DNA from 4 places in the Chryseobacterium sp. CP-77 genome. Region 2 is predicted to be linked to each of the others. Evidence: riboswitches for the same ligand, from Rfam matches in the RefSeq annotation. Region 2 holds a riboswitch; each other region holds the start of a gene.

Region 1 (4,219 bases), 1.7 Mb from region 2:
CACTACTTCACGCTGGATGGAAAGAGAAGTGGTATCAATTTCCACGACTTTCCCTTTCGGTGCTTTCGGATTAATCGCAACAGGTCCGGCGTAGCTGCTGGCATAAGCTTTTCCGTTTTTGAAAGCAAGGTACCGGCAGTTTTGTAATGGAATAGAAGTAATACGTTTGGCCGTTTTGGCATCAAGAACTTCAATTTTATTGGAAACATTGACTACGATATAAAGTTTGCTTCCGTACACTTTGATATCATTTCCTACATCTCCCAACTCCTTTACCACATTGGGATTGATTTCTGCGTAAATATTCCGGTAATAGGTTCCCTTGGTGTAATCAAAAAAATCAAGGGTACATTTATTACTTCCCATGTTTCCTTCATTCAGCATGTAAAAGCCTTTTATTGCTGTGTTTTCTGAAGGAAGTCCTTCCACCACTTCCTGACGGACAATAATATCATCCGTACGGCATGACGTAAGAAAAGCTAAGACAAGAAATAAAAAATAAAAGTTTAGTTTTCTCATAGGGTGAAGTTTAGAATAAGTTTAAAATTTCTTCCGGGCATCGGATAATTGAGGACCACATCATAGTATTGATTGAAAATATTATTCATCTCAAGGCTTACTTTAAACTGATGATTCGCCCAGTTGAATTTTTTCTGAACAGAGAGATCGTGAGTATACCAGGGCTGTACATAATTGTATTGAATATTGTCCTGATTCACATCATATCTTTCTCCTACATACATCGCACTGTAATTGAAACTCCAGTCTTTATAATCCGCCATCAGACTGAAAGATCCACTGTGCCATGGTGTATAAGGAATCTGATTGCGGTAAAAAGTATCTTCAGGATCACTCATGTCTCTTGCACTTTGATAAGTGTAGGACAGCAACGGTCTAAGAGTAACTTTTCCCAATTGAAGTTCTGTCTGCACATTCACATCTGCACCAATGATTTCAACCATTCCCAGGTTCATCATCAGCCAGCGGAACATGCTTCCGTTAGGGGCCGCTACAATTTTATCCTGTACTTTGTTGTAGTAACCATCTACTTTAGCATAAAAGGTCTTAAAGAGACGGTTGGTATAATTCTTCTGATAGGTAAATCCTACATCATACTGATGGGTAAATTCAGGTTTCAGGTAAGTATTTCCGATATTGGTATAATACAGATCATTAAAGGTTGGAAGTCTGAAAATTCTTTTATAGAAAGCCCTTAGAGTAAGCTCTGGAATTTTTTCCGGCTGATAGCTCATAAAAACAGCAGGCGTCCACTCTCTGGCATCTCCCGGTCTTTTGTTTTTTCTTACTTCTTCAAAAGTAAAAGTTCCTAAAAGGCTTCCCAAAATTTTGAATCTGTTCCACTGATAGGTCGTTGCCAATGCTACCAAGGTAGTGTAACGGGTAGGATAAGAAAAATTATCCAGATTGGCATCCAGATTATTGTACTGAAAATCTCCACTCAGACTGACATCCCAATTGGGAGTGATTGAGTAAATATTGGATGAGGAAAGATAAAGCTCCTGCTGGATATAAGTATTATCAGTATAAATAATAGACTGCGAACGAACCGTATCCATAAAATGGGTATAATCGTAGGCAAATTTTGCTTTCAGCTGTGTTTCAAATTTCGGGAACAGTTTTTTTCTCAGATTGGCCTGTACGAAATAATTTTCATCTGAAAGTCTGGCTCCTCTTCCACCAAAACGGCCATTCACAATGGGAGCCGGCATTCCACGATCTGAAATATAACCATACCCTCTGATATTCCAGCTTCCGTTATTTAAAGTTCCGTTGAGAGAAGTTTCAAACCGTTTTGCTTTGATATCTGAGTCCTGTCTTTTAGCGATGGTATCGTACGCCTGCTGCCCATCAGGATATTTCTTCGCGTACCGGAACCTGTAAATTCCGTCACTCTGCATAAATTCTCCGCTGAAGCTGGCAGAAACTCTGTCTGATATCTTCTGTTCCAATCGGAATGAAGGATTAAAGAGATCAATAGATGCACTTTTTGCCCTTATCACCAAATTGGTTTTTCTATTTCCTTTAAATACGGGTGTTTTAGGCTGTAAATAAATAGATCCTGAAGAACCGAAGTCTTTTGCAGGTTGAAAAATCTCACTTTTCTGTCCGTTGTACAATGATATTTCTTCCAGATCGTCTAAAGAATATCGTCCAAGATCCACCAGCCCGTTTTGGGCATTTCCTAATTGAATTCCATCATAAAACACACCTACATGCTGGCTTCCCATACTTCGGATGTTGATGGTTTTCAAACCACCCAATCCTCCATAATCTTTAATCTGAACTCCTGAAAAATACCGCAACGCATCTGCGACAGAATGACTGTTAAGCCTCTCCAGCTGCTCACCCTGCAGGATTTGTGCAGGAATAATTTCTTTAAAATTCTTTTTGTAAAGATTGATCCCTTTAATCGTCTCTTCCTGAAGACTATCTTTTTTCTTGGTTTGGGAAAACAAAAGTTGAGATGTGATCACCAATATTGTGAAAACAGCTTTTTGAATTGCAGAAGTAGTTAGTTTTGCCGCCATTAGCTCATTTAGGGTAATGAAGACGCTAATGGGTATAAGAATACAACGACAAAGCACAGCTGTCACTGCACACAATCATTGATGTCCTAAGCTTTATTCCACGAAAGCGTCAAACGATTATTGTCTGGCAGGTCTTCTGACTTACTCCATTTTTGAAATCCTTCCCATTAAAAAAACAGTGGATATATTCTTCAAAAACTTTGGTGCGGAGCTTACAGCAGCGGGTCTGTTCCGGATTTTCACCGGATTCCCTTTTAAGAGCTTTTTACGGCTCACCAAATTCCGGCAAAGATAAATAATTATTCCTAATCCCCAACTAAAATCATGATTTATAAACAATTAAAGCTCCCGAAGGAGCTTTAACATGATTTCAACAAGGGTTTCCTTTTAAATTCCAATATTCAGAAAAATACTGAATCTTGATTGAGCTTCAATATCTCCTCCCGCCAGGCGCGTGTACATGGGAAGCATGACTTCACTTCCCAGGCTCAGCTTTTTATAAGAGGCTTCAAAACCTAATTTTCCATACAAGGCACTTCCTGCAGTGTTCGGCAATGCTTCATCAAACTGTTTATTCTGAGCATAAACTTCTCCCTGAACTCCAGTTTTTACAGAGAATATAGATTTTTCATTTCCTGCAACCTGATAAAAACCTGTTGCTGCATAATTCCATTGGTTTCCAAAACGGTAATTTTTCCTGTTCTCTGTTTTAATGGTGTAATCTGTATTCACCAGTACGGCTACTTTATTTTTCTGAAACTTATAATTCAAAGCCGCCTGATAATCCCAGCTGCCAGTTCCCAGCTGAAAGCTTGGGTTGACACCGGATGCCCCTTTTTCATCAAACTTCCCGAGAGGAATTTTCACACCCAAACCTCCGCTCAGATGATGGAAATTATCTTTAGAGCTCATCAGCTGGTAAATTCCCATCAGGTTTAAATCTCCTATTCCATTGATTCTGATATCTCCCTGCATGGTTTTCTTTTCATGAAAATGGAATGGAAGGCTCGCATAAACACTCAGTTTTTTAGTCAGTGGAACTTTCCCCCAAAGTTGCAGCGTATTGAAATACTGATCCTGGGTAAGATCTTTTACAAATAAGTTCTCTTTCGCTTTATAATGCTGCGCAAAGTATTTGATCCCGATAAACTGCGGATTCAGTAAAGATTCAAAACCGGAAGATCCGTTTCCTGCTGCACAACCACAGGCATCACAATCATCATCAAAATCGAATCTGCTAAAGGTTTCGGGAGCAATATACGCACTGTCTCTAATCGTTTTCGCCTGATACTGATTAAACAGGATCAAACTTACTATCACTATAATCTTCTTCATGTTTTTTATAAATTATTCTGCAAATTTTGGATTGGATATGAAACTTTTATCCGATAATGTTTTCAGGAATGCAATGATGTATTGTTTTTCCTGGCTGTTCATGGCAATTCCTATGTGGCCGTTCTGTTTCAGCTGAGGATCAAGATTGGCATTATCTTCCACCTGATCCGAATAGAAATTAAGTACCGCCTCTAAGGTGTAAAATCTTCCGTCATGCATATAAGGTGCGGTATATTCCACATTTCTTAAACTGGGAACACGGAATTTCATCCAGTCGACCTGGTTAAGAGTAACTCTGTATCGTCCGGCATCTTTGAACTCCGTATTGTAATAGA
Region 2 (4,219 bases):
TAAAAGTTTAGTTATTTTCATAATTTATTCAATTTTAATTTATTAAAAATTTATTGCGGCATACACACTATAGTTTCTTTTCGGTAAAGGATAGAAAGAAACGGTTTTATAGTAGGTATTGGTTAGATTATTCACTTTAAACCCTAAGGTATATTTTTTTGCTAAGGTGGCAGAAACTCCCATATTTAAAAGAAAATAAGGATCTATAGCTTCTGATCTCTTTTCATCACTTGTGGTGTAGGTAACACCGTTCAGCTGTCCCTGTGCATACAACCTGAAGAAACCATATTCGTAATCTATACCGGCATTTCCCCTGTGCATGGGAACGTAAGGTCTCTGCATCTTCGTTTCTTTATCGATAGCTTTTGCATAATAATATGCTGCATTGGCTCTGAATTTATGATTTCCCCACTGCTTGCTGAAAGACAACTGAGATTCCAGCCCGTAAGATTCGGATTTATTGACATTGTATGCCTGCCAGTATCCCATAGCCGTTGGAAGCCATACAATAAGATCTGTGATGTTCATATAATAGGGAGACAGAGTAAGTTTGAAATCTCCCGCTTTGAACTCATTGGTCATATCCACCTGAGTAGAGGTTTCCGGTCTCAGATCTTTATTTCCTCCCGGTTCATAATAAATATCATTAAATGAAGGATATCTGAAGTTTTTGGATACGTTAATACTCAGATCATACCATTTTGCGGCGTTCCATTTTCCGGAGAATGAATACATAAAGGGAGACTTTACATCTTCTACAAAATCTTTTTTGAATCCTCCTTCAAAACGCAGGTCTTTTGTTGCAAAATACCGCAATAATCCCGAAACAGAACCTATATTCCTGCTGACATTGGATATTCCGCTCTCGTACCCTTCTCCTTTATTAATCTGAAATTCTCCGATGATATTAAAATTCCATTTTGAGTTCAGGAAATAATTAAAATCATTTTTAAAGATATAATTTTTCCCGGTTCCTCCACTGGATTTAGGCTGGTTTAACGAACCGAAATACTGAAAATTCTCTTCCGTGTAGGCTGTTTTAAGGGAATTGCTGAACTTCGCTTTGTTCCAGTCCCAAGAAAGAAGACTTCTTACACTTTGAGTTGTATATTTTGTTTTTGTTCCCGTTTCCTCATACACGGGATAATGCTGTGAAGAATCAAAAAACTGGCTTTGCCACGAAACCTTATGATCGTTTGTAATTTTATAGGATGCTCCTACATTGAATGTCGTATTGTAATAATTCCCGTTTCTGTTGATATAATTCAGATCGCTTACCTTATAATCATTTTCACTTACGGAATAATTTCCGGAGGCTTTAAAACTGAACTTATCATTGCTGTAAGACCCTTTCACAAAATTATTATAGGTATTAAAGGAAGCCACTTCAGAAAATAAAGAACCATGGAAACCTTTATTAAAATCAAGGGTGTTATTCAGGTGAATACTTCCCCCGATGGCACCACTTCCGTACACCACGCTTCCTCCACCCGCTTTGATACCGATCTGATCATAGCCGAACAAAGCAATATTATTGATATCTCCCTGCCCTAAAAAATTAGAATTGATATTAATTCCGTTCCACACGAATGCAGTCTGCTGGGCGGTAGTTCCTCTGAAAGAAGGTGAAGACACAGCTCCACGGCCATTTTCTTTAATAAAAACCTGCGACTGAAACCTCAGAAGCTCCGAAAGATTACTGGAATTTTTTTCAGCATCTTCTGCTGTAATTGTTTTTACGGGATGAAAAAGTTTCACCCTGTTCATCTGGTTGTCGAAGACATAAATAGTGTCAATCGTTTTCTCTTGTCCAAAAAGAAAACACCCATAAGATGAAAAAAGCAGTACTAAAGATCTTTTTATATCCATACTTTTTTACTTTTCCTCCGAAAGCAATATGTTTTTTAATTATAATCCTGGCAGGTCTCCTGACTTTCGCATTCTGCTCCTTCCCGTTTTTACACAGTGGCGTTTTGCAGAAACTTGTGTTGCGATTTACAGTTGCGGGGACAGTCCGGGAGTTACACCCGATTCCCTTTTCATTCCAAAATACTGGAAACCAAAATTTTTGCAAAGATAGTTTTTTATATGTATTCGCCAAAAATCAGACTTTTCTATACAAAACATGCTATCCTTTTGTTATATACACAAAAAAGAACGGCCGCTTTCAATACTGAAAACAGCCATTCATCCCACTACTTTACTATTTATATATGTTACTTTTTAATAAATTTATAAGGCTCCTGTTGTACTCCTTTTACTGAATATTGTAAAATATAATCTCCTTTTGACAGGGATGAAACATCAATCTGTCCTTCTACAGTATCCAATGATTTTACCTTTTGTCCAACCATATTATAAATTTCTGCTTTCTCTATTTTTCCTTTCCCTTTAAAATACAGGATGTCAGCCACTGGATTAGGATAGATACCTGCATTGTTTTTCTCTTTCACAGCATCACTCACCGATAAAAATTCAGAAGTATCGAGGTAAAAAGCAATCATCTGCCCTGAAGCATTCGTCCCTGACCCGGCAATTTTCTTTCCGTCCTGTGAAATCGCAAGAGGAAGTCCCATTGTTACTCCATTAGTGGCAATTCCTAAAGAAGCCGCATAATCATTCAGGTTTATCCTTCCGGCGGCAGAGGTCCAGATAAAGCCTTCTCCTGACATGGGTGGAGCCCCAAATGCTCTGTAATACCCGATCACTTTTTTCCCATCAGCAGAAATCCCGGTGGCACCTCCTTTGAAGCTGAAAGAAGCATTAGGATGCGTTATATAAGTAAGTCCGCTCACAGCATTCCAGACATAAGGATTAGGATTTGCCGAACCTATTATTGTATTTCCGTCTGCAGAAATTCCTCCTGCTTCTCCTACATGATTCCCATTATTATCTGTAATAAAACTTTCCACTCCATCCTGCCATTTTGCTCCGCTTCTCGTTCCGGTTGATTCATCCTGCCAACCTACAATCACTGTTCCTGCTGCATTGATTGCATTTGCTCTGGAGCTGCGTCCAGGAACTATACTTCCCAGATCTACCACGCCGTTTACTTCGTCCCATTTCACAGCATGTGCGTTCGCAGCTGTAAGGAATCCCAGCCCTACAATAGTATTTCCATCGGTTGACATTCCCCAGGTAGAGCTTACGCTGCCATCCCATCCTGTAGGTACAAGCCCGCCTCTGTTTACCCATGTGGCCGTAGCAACATCATAAGTAGATATTTCATTAAATCCTGTTGCGGCATTGGTAACGGAGGATGATATTTTGGTCCCGTCATTCGAAACAATGGTTCTGCCTGCAGCCGGATACCCGTTTGTTATAGAACCTATCTGTACAAGTCCTCCTGCAGCATTCCATTTATATATACTTCCTGCACTGGTGTGCAAGCTTACGACTCCATTATCCGATACTGCGCCTACATTATAATTTCCCAGGCCTATTACAGTAAGCTGTGCTTCTGCAAAACCAAATTTCAGGAAAAGACAAGCTATCAATATTTTCATTGACATTCTGTAAAAATTTTTCATATTTTATTATATTTAGCGTTTCGAATTGGTGAAAACAATATTAATACAACATTCACTCAATTAAAAGAAATTGACTTTCATAATTCGTGAATTTTAAAAGAGTTTAATTTTTAAAATACTAGTAACCAAACAGATATAAAACAATATTTTGAATATGGATTTTACCGGAATTATTCAAAAAAACACAAAAAACAATTTATCAGGACAAAAATTATTTCACATCTTACTGTTTATTTTCACTTTCTGCTTCCTTATTACCAAAGGACAGTCCGGCCCCGACTTCAATATGCTAGCAGATAAAGCATTTCTGAAATTGTATCAGAATCCCGACGAATGCATCAGTTATACCCAGGGAATTCTTGTGAGTGATCAAAATAAAGAGCACAAAATTGTACTTCAAAATATTATTTCACAAGCTTTTGCCCTGAAGGGAGACTATGTACAGTCTGTCAATATTTTTGCTCAAAAAGAAGATATTGATCAGAAAAATAACCTTTCATATTGTATGCAGGTCTTCAGTGGTTATAATCTTGCCGATCAGTATCAGAATCTGGGTTTATACAATCAGTCAAAGAGAATTATTACCAATCTTTTGTCCGATCAGAAACTTCCTAAAAGTAATGATCGTTCCTTAAGAATCACCACTGCAAAATTGTATCAACTTCAGGCATTAAACTCAGGAATCAACA
Region 3 (4,219 bases), 1.8 Mb from region 2:
TATTCGGAATCCCTCCAAGACAATGGCTGCAGCTTCGAAGATTAAAGGAAGCTCATTTTCTGCTAAGCCAAAAAGGAAAATCTGTTTCTGATATTTATCTGGATCTTGGATTTGAAAATTTATCCCATTTCTCATTTGCCTTTAAAAAACAGTATGGCTATCCGCCAAGTGTATTACAGGCAAAATAATTTAGATTGTTGAACCATTAAGATCCTATGAAAGTGTTAAGGTTATGAAGACAAGTTTGCTTACACTTTAAATCAGGACGATTTTCAACTACTTTATTTTTCAAAAATTTAATAATTTAAAAATATCAGATCGTGCCATGAAAATCATAACACGATCTGAATTATTGAATCTAATTATTGTAAAAGTTTTCTAAAGTGCATATTCTACAGAAGCTTCTTTGGCAGCAGCCACCATTGCGATTAAAGCTTTTTCAGTTTCTTCCCAGTGTCTTGTCTTCAGTCCGCAATCCGGATTTACCCAGAGCTGATTGGCAGGAATTACATTCTGAGCCTTTCTCAGCAGCTCAGTCATTTCTTCTTTTGACGGAACTCTTGGTGAGTGAATATCGTATACTCCAGGACCAATTTCATTCGGATATTTGAAATCTGCAAAAGCATTCAGCAGTTCCATCTGAGAACGGGAACACTCTATCGTAATCACATCGGCATCCATATCCGCAATGTTTTCAATAATATCATTGAATTCTGAATAGCACATATGCGTATGGATTTGAGTGGCATCTTCTACTCCGCTTGCTGAAATTCTGAAAGCTTCTACGGCCCATTTCAAATAGTTCTGCCAGTCTGTTTTTCTTAATGGAAGACCTTCTCTTATGGCAGGCTCATCAATCTGAATAATTCTGATTCCTGCTTTTTCCAGATCCACCACTTCATCACGAATTGCCAAGGCAATCTGCTTACAAGTTTCTGAACGAGGCTGATCATCACGTACAAAAGACCACTGTAAAATGGTAACCGGGCCTGTTAACATTCCTTTTACCCATTTTTCAGTCTGAGATTGGGCATATTGAGACCAGTACACCGTCATCGGAGTTGGGCGGGAAACGTCACCGAAGATCACAGGTGGTTTTACACAACGGCTTCCGTAGCTTTGTACCCAACCGTTTTGGGTGAATACAAATCCTTCCAGCTGTTCTCCGAAGTATTCCACCATATCGTTACGCTCAAATTCTCCGTGAACCAATACATCAATTCCGATGTCTTCCTGCCAGCGGATTGTTCTCTGCGTTTCCTCTTTCAGTAAAATATCATATTGTTCTGCTGTCAGTTCTCCTTTTTTGAATTTGGCTCTCCAGCTTCTCACTTCTGCGGTTTGCGGGAATGATCCGATCGTAGTGGTGGGGAACAAAGGAAGCTGCAATACTTCCTGTTGCTCTTTTTTACGGATTTTGAAGGTGTTTGTTCTCTGAGCATCTTTTTCAGTAACAGCATCGGCTCTTTGTTTTACCTGATCATTATGGATAAGAGAAGAAGTTCTTCTACTCTCAATTGCTTTTTTATTTTCTTCAAATGCTTCAAAAATCTGTTCATTTTCCGTTCCGGAAGCCAGTTCTTTAAGAGTTACTACTTCTTTTACTTTTTGTTTAGCAAAAGCCAGCCAGTTCTTAATTTCCGGGTTAAGATTGGTTTCAAAATCCAGGTCACAAGGTGAATGAAGCAATGAGCATGATGGTGCAATGAAAATCCTTTCAGATCCTAATTTTTCAACCGCTTTACTGATAAAAGACAACGACTTTTCATAATCATTTTTCCAGATATTTCTACCGTCAACCAGTCCTAATGAAAGGTTTAAACTGTCCGGAATAACATTCAGAATATCATCCAGCTGCTCAGGATTTCTAACCAGATCAACATGCAATGTATTGACAGGAAGTGAAACGGCAAGTGAAGTATTGTCTTTTAATCCGTCAAAATAGGAAGCCACAATAAATTTCAGTTTCGGGAAACGTTTTCTGATTTCGGCATACACATAACGGTAAGTTTCTTTGGCTTTCTCTGTTAAATCCAATGCCAGGAAAGGTTCATCAAACTGAATCCATTCTGCACCCTGCTCCTGAAGTTTGGTTAAAATCTCTATATAAACAGGAAGAAGATTTCCGGCCAGATCCAGTTTATCAAACCCTTCTTCTTTTTCTTTTCCTAATAACAGATAAGAAACCAGCCCGATAATAACCGGTTTCGCATTGATTCCAGCTTGTTTTGCTCCTGCAAATTCATTGAAAATTTTATCTGAGCTCAGCTTAAACTGTTGATTTTTATAAAATTCCGGAACGATGTAATGATAGTTGGTATCGAACCATTTGGTCATTTCCATGGCCGTGATATCCAGGCCGTCCTTCTGATAGCCTCTTGCCATGGCAAAGTAAAGATCCAGCTCAGTATTGTTCTTTTTAAGCACCACTTCATGGTACCGTGTTGGAATGGCACCTACGACAAGACTCATATCCAATACCTGATCATAATATGAAAAATCATTACATGGGATAAGATCTATTCCTGCTTCTTTCTGGATATTCCAGTTTTGACTGCAGAGAGTTCTTCCGGTGTTCAGAAGTTCTTCCAAAAGGATTTTACCTGACCAGTACTGCTCGCAGGCTTTTTTGAGTTCTCTTTTGCTACCAATACGCGGATAGCCAAGAATGTGAGTTTGCATTTTTTAAACTTTTTAATTAAACTTATTGGGAAGTCCTTTACAATGCTTCGTTATGTTTTGCGGAAAAAGTTTCAGGAAAATAGTGACATAGCAGACAATGTATTTCCCTTCAGAAGAAAATACAAAATTTGATATACCATCTGTATGACCCAAAGCTTCAGCCCGCGAAAGCATTGTCAATTCAGTAAAGGCAGGTCTCCTGACTTGTAACAGTTTCCGTCATCCTTCCCGCTTTTGGCAGTGGATCTGCAAGGACAGAAACTTTTGGTGGGTTACTTACAGTTGCGCGACAGCTCGTGATTTGCACACGATTCCCTATTAATCTACCTTAAGTAAAACCTTTCCTGTTTGATGAAGTATCTGTAAAGAACTGTACTTTTACCTTTAACAAAGGTTATCAGTAAAAGTTTTTAATTTTGTGTAAAATTAGTAATACAGAATAAAACCACAACTGGAAACAAATAATTAAGCAAATTAAACTTCAGTAATTAAAAATAAAAGCATATAATTCTTTATATTTGACTGTTTTAATCATTTAAAAGAATAATATTCTGTGGAACAACTCGATGATAAGGATGTACAGCTGCTCAGGCTCCTCCAGAAAAACGCCAAACTTACCGTTAAAGAGCTCGCTAAAGAAGTGAACCTTTCTACTTCACCGGTTTTCGAAAGGGTAAAAAGGCTTGAACAGGAAGGTTTTGTTAAAAGATATGCGGCAGTTCTTGATGCTGAAAAACTGAACCGTGGATTTACGGTGTTCTGCCAGATCAAACTTAAAATTCACGACCGGTCTGTGGGGTATGATTTTGTAAAAGAAATTTTAGAAATTGAAGAAGTTGCGGAATGTTACAATATTTCCGGAGATTTTGATTTCCTTCTGAAAGTGCAGGTGCGGGATATGAAGCATTATCAGGATTTTGTATTTAACAAGCTGGGATCCGTAGATTCTATCGGCAGCACGCACAGTACTTTTGTGATGGCTGAGGTAAAAAACAACCATGGGCTGACGATATAGATTTATTTTAAAGTTAACGCCGTCTGAGGATAAAAAAATCCGTCAATAATGACGGATAGTATAATTATTTTGTTTTTTAGTACTTAATTGGCAGCCGGATCCGTAAGTTCTGTTGTTAAACCTATTGATTTTAACAGGTTCTTACTGTCGAAAAACAATGTTGCATAATGTTTTCCTTTTTTAAAAACAAGTTTTGATCCACCTGGAAATTCACTGTCAGCTCCTAATTTTTGCGTTTTAGCATTGTATTTAGTGAACCTGGTTTTACTATCCTGTAAGGTACTTTTATTCAGCACAAGACCAAAAGGAAGTCCTTCCACAATGACAGGTTTATTGTCTGAAGTCACAAAAAACATTTCATTGATAGTATTGTCTTTTCCCAGGCTGCAATAAAGCTCCAGTCCTGTTTTCATAGGCCATTTTGCGTATTTTTCTTCGTTGGCATCTTCATAAAAAACAGTTTTTACGTTCAATGCTTTTGAAATTTTATCCGGAGTCTGCGGGAATATAAATTCTGAGTTT
Region 4 (4,219 bases), 180 kb from region 2:
TAATTTTTATCATCAATTTTGAGTCAAACGGATTTTAGAAGAAAATGTCTGAGAATTTTTAAATTTTTACATAGAATTTTGAAAATTGGAGAGAAAAAATGATCTTTTATCACTTATCACTCATGTTCTAGCCCCGATAGCAGCGGTTACCCCACAGCAGCCCCGGCTTTAGGCAGGCGCGAGGAGTATGAGCGGATAGCGGGAGAAAGCTTGTTATCTGTGAATACTGTTTTATAGGAGGGAAATTCTGACAGATAATGAGACATGGATTTTGAGATCGGTATTATGATTCGTATTTTTGTTAGAAATAAAAAAACATCCAAATCATTCCTATTACCATGACTATTTTAAATAAGTACAGGCACTTATCAGTATTTCTTTTGGGGCCGCTCTGTTTCGGGCAGTATCAGTTTGAAATTAAAAATGTATCAAAAAACTATGATGCAGTCATTCAGACAGAAAACTGTTACGATGACAGATGTGGAGGAAAAGGAACGGTGGAACTGTTTGACCATAAAAACAGCAAAGTACAGACTTTTGTTTCTGATGATCTTGTTGTATATGCGGAACAAGGCCAAAAACCGGTTCGCGGGAAATTGATTCCGCTTTCAAAGGATCAGCGTAGTGTAATTGTAGATGATTTTAATTTTGACGGTACCGAAGATGTAGCGATAAGAAACGGAAATATGGGAAATTACAGTTCGGCTTCTTATGATGTTTATGTATTCAATACTACAAAAATGGCATTTGTAAAAAGTGAAGAACTTACAGACCTTGGCTCAAACGGTTTTGATTTTTTTGAAACAGATGCTAAACGGAAGCGTCTTATTTCCTATGGTAAGTCCGGTTGTTGCAGGATTTTTACAACAGAATATGCCGTTATTCCGAACAAAGGACTGGATAGAGTACTGGAAAAAGAGGAAGATATGACCAATGAGGATCAGGTAAAGGTCATAACGAAAGAAAAGATCAATAATAAATGGATTACCAGAACAAAGGTATATCCGGCAGATCAATATAACAGAAATAAAAAGTAAGATGAAAATTCAGAAAGAGATAGATTTTATTCTGGCAGTAGATGCGCTTAAAAATGTACAACGAAGAAATTATAATGCAGACGATTCCCGGAGAGAGAATACGGCTGAACATTCCTGGCAGATCATTATTCTTGCCCAGATCCTTTATCCATATGCTAAAAACCGAGCTGATATTGATTTGTTAAGGGTGATAAGAATGCTTTCCATTCATGATCTTGTGGAAATAGAAGCCGGAGACACCTTTATTTTTGATGAAAAAGCTATGGTCGGAAAGTTTGAAAGAGAGAAAGCTTCAGCCCAAAAGATCTTTGGAATTCTGGATGAGCCTTTACGTACAGAATTTTTTAACCTGTGGCTGGAGTTTGAAGAAGAGAAAACTCCGGATGCTATTTTTGCCTGTGGAATCGATAGAATTATGCCGTTTATTTTAAATTCCCATACTACAGGAAAGAGCTGGACAGAAGCCGGAGTGACGGAAAGACAGATCCGGAATATGCTTGAAAATGCAATCAGCAGAGCATCAGACGAAATGGGAGAGGCTTTTGAGCTTTTACTGAACAGAAGTCTGGAAACAGAAAAGGTATTGAAATAATGTCAATGGAAATATTTAAAGCTTCGGGCGGCCTTTGGCCGCCCGAAACTTTATTATTTATAGTATCTGGATTGGTTTCTTGAATTCGTCGATGGCTACAAAAGTAAAATCACCTACAATAGCTTTTTCTCTTTCATAGGAGTACATCTGCTCAGTGTAAATCTCAACATTTACTTTCATACTGGTTTTTCCCACGTAGGAAACTTTCCCGATCAGTTCCACAATAGTTCCGGCAGGAATAGGTTTTTTGAAATCGATTTTATCACTGCTCACGGTTACCACTCTTTTTCTGGCAAAACGGGTTGCGGTGATAAAAGCTACTTCATCCATCAGCTGCATCGCAGTACCTCCAAAAAGGGTATCGTAATGATTGGTTGTGTTAGGGAAAACCGCTTTAAAGATTCTGGTTTCGGATGCTTCAATTCTTTCTTCTGTAGTCATATATCATTATTAATTAAAGCGAAATGAAAGGATACTAAAACAACAGAATAATGACAGGAACTTATAGAACTCCTGAAACAATCCATCAGATCAATACAACTTCAAATCGCGAAAGTTACATGTTTAAGAAAAAGGCAGGTCTCCTGACTTGTAACATCATTTATCTCCTTCCCATGCCTCGCACAGTGGATCTTTGATAAAGACTTCAGTTACTTTACAGTTGCGCGACAGTCCGTGATTTTCACACGGTTCCCTTTTAATCTGCAGTGATGCAGAACCAATTTCTGTGATGAATAAGCGTAAAACTTTTCGAATGCAAAAATAATGAATTTATTCCGGATTATGATAAATAATCTGGCTGATTACTCTTCCCTTCTTAATTGTCCAGAGTGTTGTATATCTGTTTTCTCCTGAACCATTGATCATATAAAGGAAAATATTATCATTGTCGAGAGAAGTTACCCCGATGTTCTCAAAATCCATGGTAGGCTGGAACATGTTTTTGATGGCTTCCCTTACAAAAACAGAGCCTCTTCCGGGCTGCTGCACTCTGATGGATTTGATTTCGGTCATTCCTTCAGGAAGATCATTTCCAATTCCCCATGGTTTTACTTTATCAATCGTAAGAATTTTTCCATCTGCATCTTTTTCCTTTTTACGGTATCCTGCATTAGACGGATAAATATCAATCACCACTTTGCTTCTTTGGGCAGTAGGAATCTTAGGATCAGAATTGTCTGTGAAAATCAGGGATCTTCCGTTTTTAGATCTGGATGGAGTATAGGCAGGAAGCTGGTCTACATAGGCAATACGCCCTTTATTCACCATTCCTTCTTTATCAAGAGTTTCATAACGCACAAAAGGTTTGTCGTCATCCTGTTTCTCAGGATATTTAATCCATATCCATTCCGTTTCTCCGGGAGCTGGCTTTACATAAACGAATACATCGCCTTTACGCATACGGATCTTGTCTACAATTTTTCGATAATCGTCTTTATGTACGCGTACGTTGGCATATCCTTCTTCAGCTTTTACCACTCCAAAAGGAACTTTAGTCTGCCCTTTTACAAAAGCAATAGATAAAATACTGAATGCGGATAAATAGAATGCTTTATTTATGAAAGTCATCATGAAAATTTTTTGATCCCTCAAATATATAAATTAAATGCTTTTCGGAAGATAATTATACCGTTGCAGTTCTTTTAAATCTTGTATTTGTTTCAGATAGCCTTCACGCAGAAGAAATATTTGGTGTGAAATATCAAGAACTTCCTGATAATTATGATCAGAAATAATGAATCCCTTATACGCAGACTGTTCAATGATTGCAGCTTTCAATGCTGCAGAAATTTTCGGAGAAAGACTATGGAAAGGTTCGTCCAGTAAAACAAAATCAGCTTCAGAATAAATGATCATTAAAGCTTCAATGACTCTCTGCTCACCTCTGGAAAGATTTTTAGGTTTTTCTGACAAAAAAGGACGGATCAGATCTGAAGTCAATAATAGATCTGTATTTTTCTTATTGCAAAAAAGAGGAATTAAGGTTTTAATGGTATTGTACTTCGGTAAGAAAATATCCTGTGGCAGGTAAGCAATTCTGTTTTTTCTGTCGGAAATACTTTTCAGAACTTTGTCATTGTATCTTATAAACTGGGTATCACTACTGACAGTCCCAAAAATAATTTTTAATAATGTTGATTTTCCAGCACCATTTCTGCCCAGAATTCCCATAATCTTTCCGGTTTCACATCCTAAATAAATATCCCGCAGGATATTATTATCTTTAAAAGACTTGGTTATGCTGTCAATATGAAGCTTACTCATAAAATTCCTGTTATTATTTTGACAATCACACAGACAGATACTGTGAATCCCCAAAGGAAACTTCTGGAAAACCCTGAATTGGCATAAAAGTAATATTCGTTTTTAAATCTGAGTTCATATATAAAATAATGAAGGACAGGAGATATTAAAAGAAAACTCAATCCAAAGTTCTCAATATTGAAAGAGGATAAACAAGAAGCTAATAAAGAAAATATCAAGGTGGGAATTATTATTTTTTTATAAAAAATCCAGAGAGTAGAAATACTTTTGAACATATATTAAAGCATAGAGTTTCTGTGTGTTTTACACTTTATTGTCAAAAATA

The links. A riboswitch is a leader RNA that binds a small molecule or an ion and turns the genes downstream of it on or off. The one in region 2 is predicted to bind cobalamin.
Region 1: another riboswitch for cobalamin. It lies ahead of V0410_RS17500 (TonB-dependent receptor plug domain-containing protein); the one in region 2 lies ahead of V0410_RS09965 (TonB-dependent receptor plug domain-containing protein).
Region 3: another riboswitch for cobalamin. It lies ahead of metE (5-methyltetrahydropteroyltriglutamate--homocysteine S-methyltransferase); the one in region 2 lies ahead of V0410_RS09965 (TonB-dependent receptor plug domain-containing protein).
Region 4: another riboswitch for cobalamin. It lies ahead of V0410_RS09245 (acyl-CoA thioesterase); the one in region 2 lies ahead of V0410_RS09965 (TonB-dependent receptor plug domain-containing protein).

What each region holds. Positions count from the first base shown of each region.
Region 1 covers NZ_CP143637.1:3,932,872-3,937,090, reverse strand. Annotated here, with positions in the region: gene V0410_RS17505 (YncE family protein) at 1-519, opposite strand, end outside; gene V0410_RS17500 (TonB-dependent receptor plug domain-containing protein) at 516-2,549, opposite strand; cobalamin riboswitch at 2,659-2,844, opposite strand; gene V0410_RS17495 (transporter) at 2,937-3,884, opposite strand; gene V0410_RS17490 (cytochrome-c peroxidase) at 3,897-4,219, opposite strand, start outside.
Region 2 covers NZ_CP143637.1:2,250,476-2,254,694, forward strand. Annotated here, with positions in the region: gene V0410_RS09960 (YncE family protein) at 1-21, opposite strand, end outside; gene V0410_RS09965 (TonB-dependent receptor plug domain-containing protein) at 43-1,869, opposite strand; cobalamin riboswitch at 1,902-2,079, opposite strand; gene V0410_RS09970 (T9SS type A sorting domain-containing protein) at 2,217-3,530, opposite strand; gene V0410_RS09975 (helix-turn-helix domain-containing protein) at 3,685-4,219, shown strand, end outside.
Region 3 covers NZ_CP143637.1:479,570-483,788, reverse strand. Annotated here, with positions in the region: gene V0410_RS02070 (helix-turn-helix domain-containing protein) at 1-188, shown strand, start outside; gene metE (5-methyltetrahydropteroyltriglutamate--homocysteine S-methyltransferase) at 379-2,682, opposite strand; cobalamin riboswitch at 2,855-3,040, opposite strand; gene V0410_RS02060 (Lrp/AsnC family transcriptional regulator) at 3,236-3,697, shown strand; gene V0410_RS02055 (hypothetical protein) at 3,781-4,219, opposite strand, start outside.
Region 4 covers NZ_CP143637.1:2,073,955-2,078,173, reverse strand. Annotated here, with positions in the region: gene V0410_RS09255 (XAC2610-related protein) at 339-1,037, shown strand; gene V0410_RS09250 (HD domain-containing protein) at 1,039-1,629, shown strand; gene V0410_RS09245 (acyl-CoA thioesterase) at 1,687-2,070, opposite strand; cobalamin riboswitch at 2,187-2,367, opposite strand; gene V0410_RS09240 (hypothetical protein) at 2,401-3,201, opposite strand; gene V0410_RS09235 (ATP-binding cassette domain-containing protein) at 3,232-3,894, opposite strand.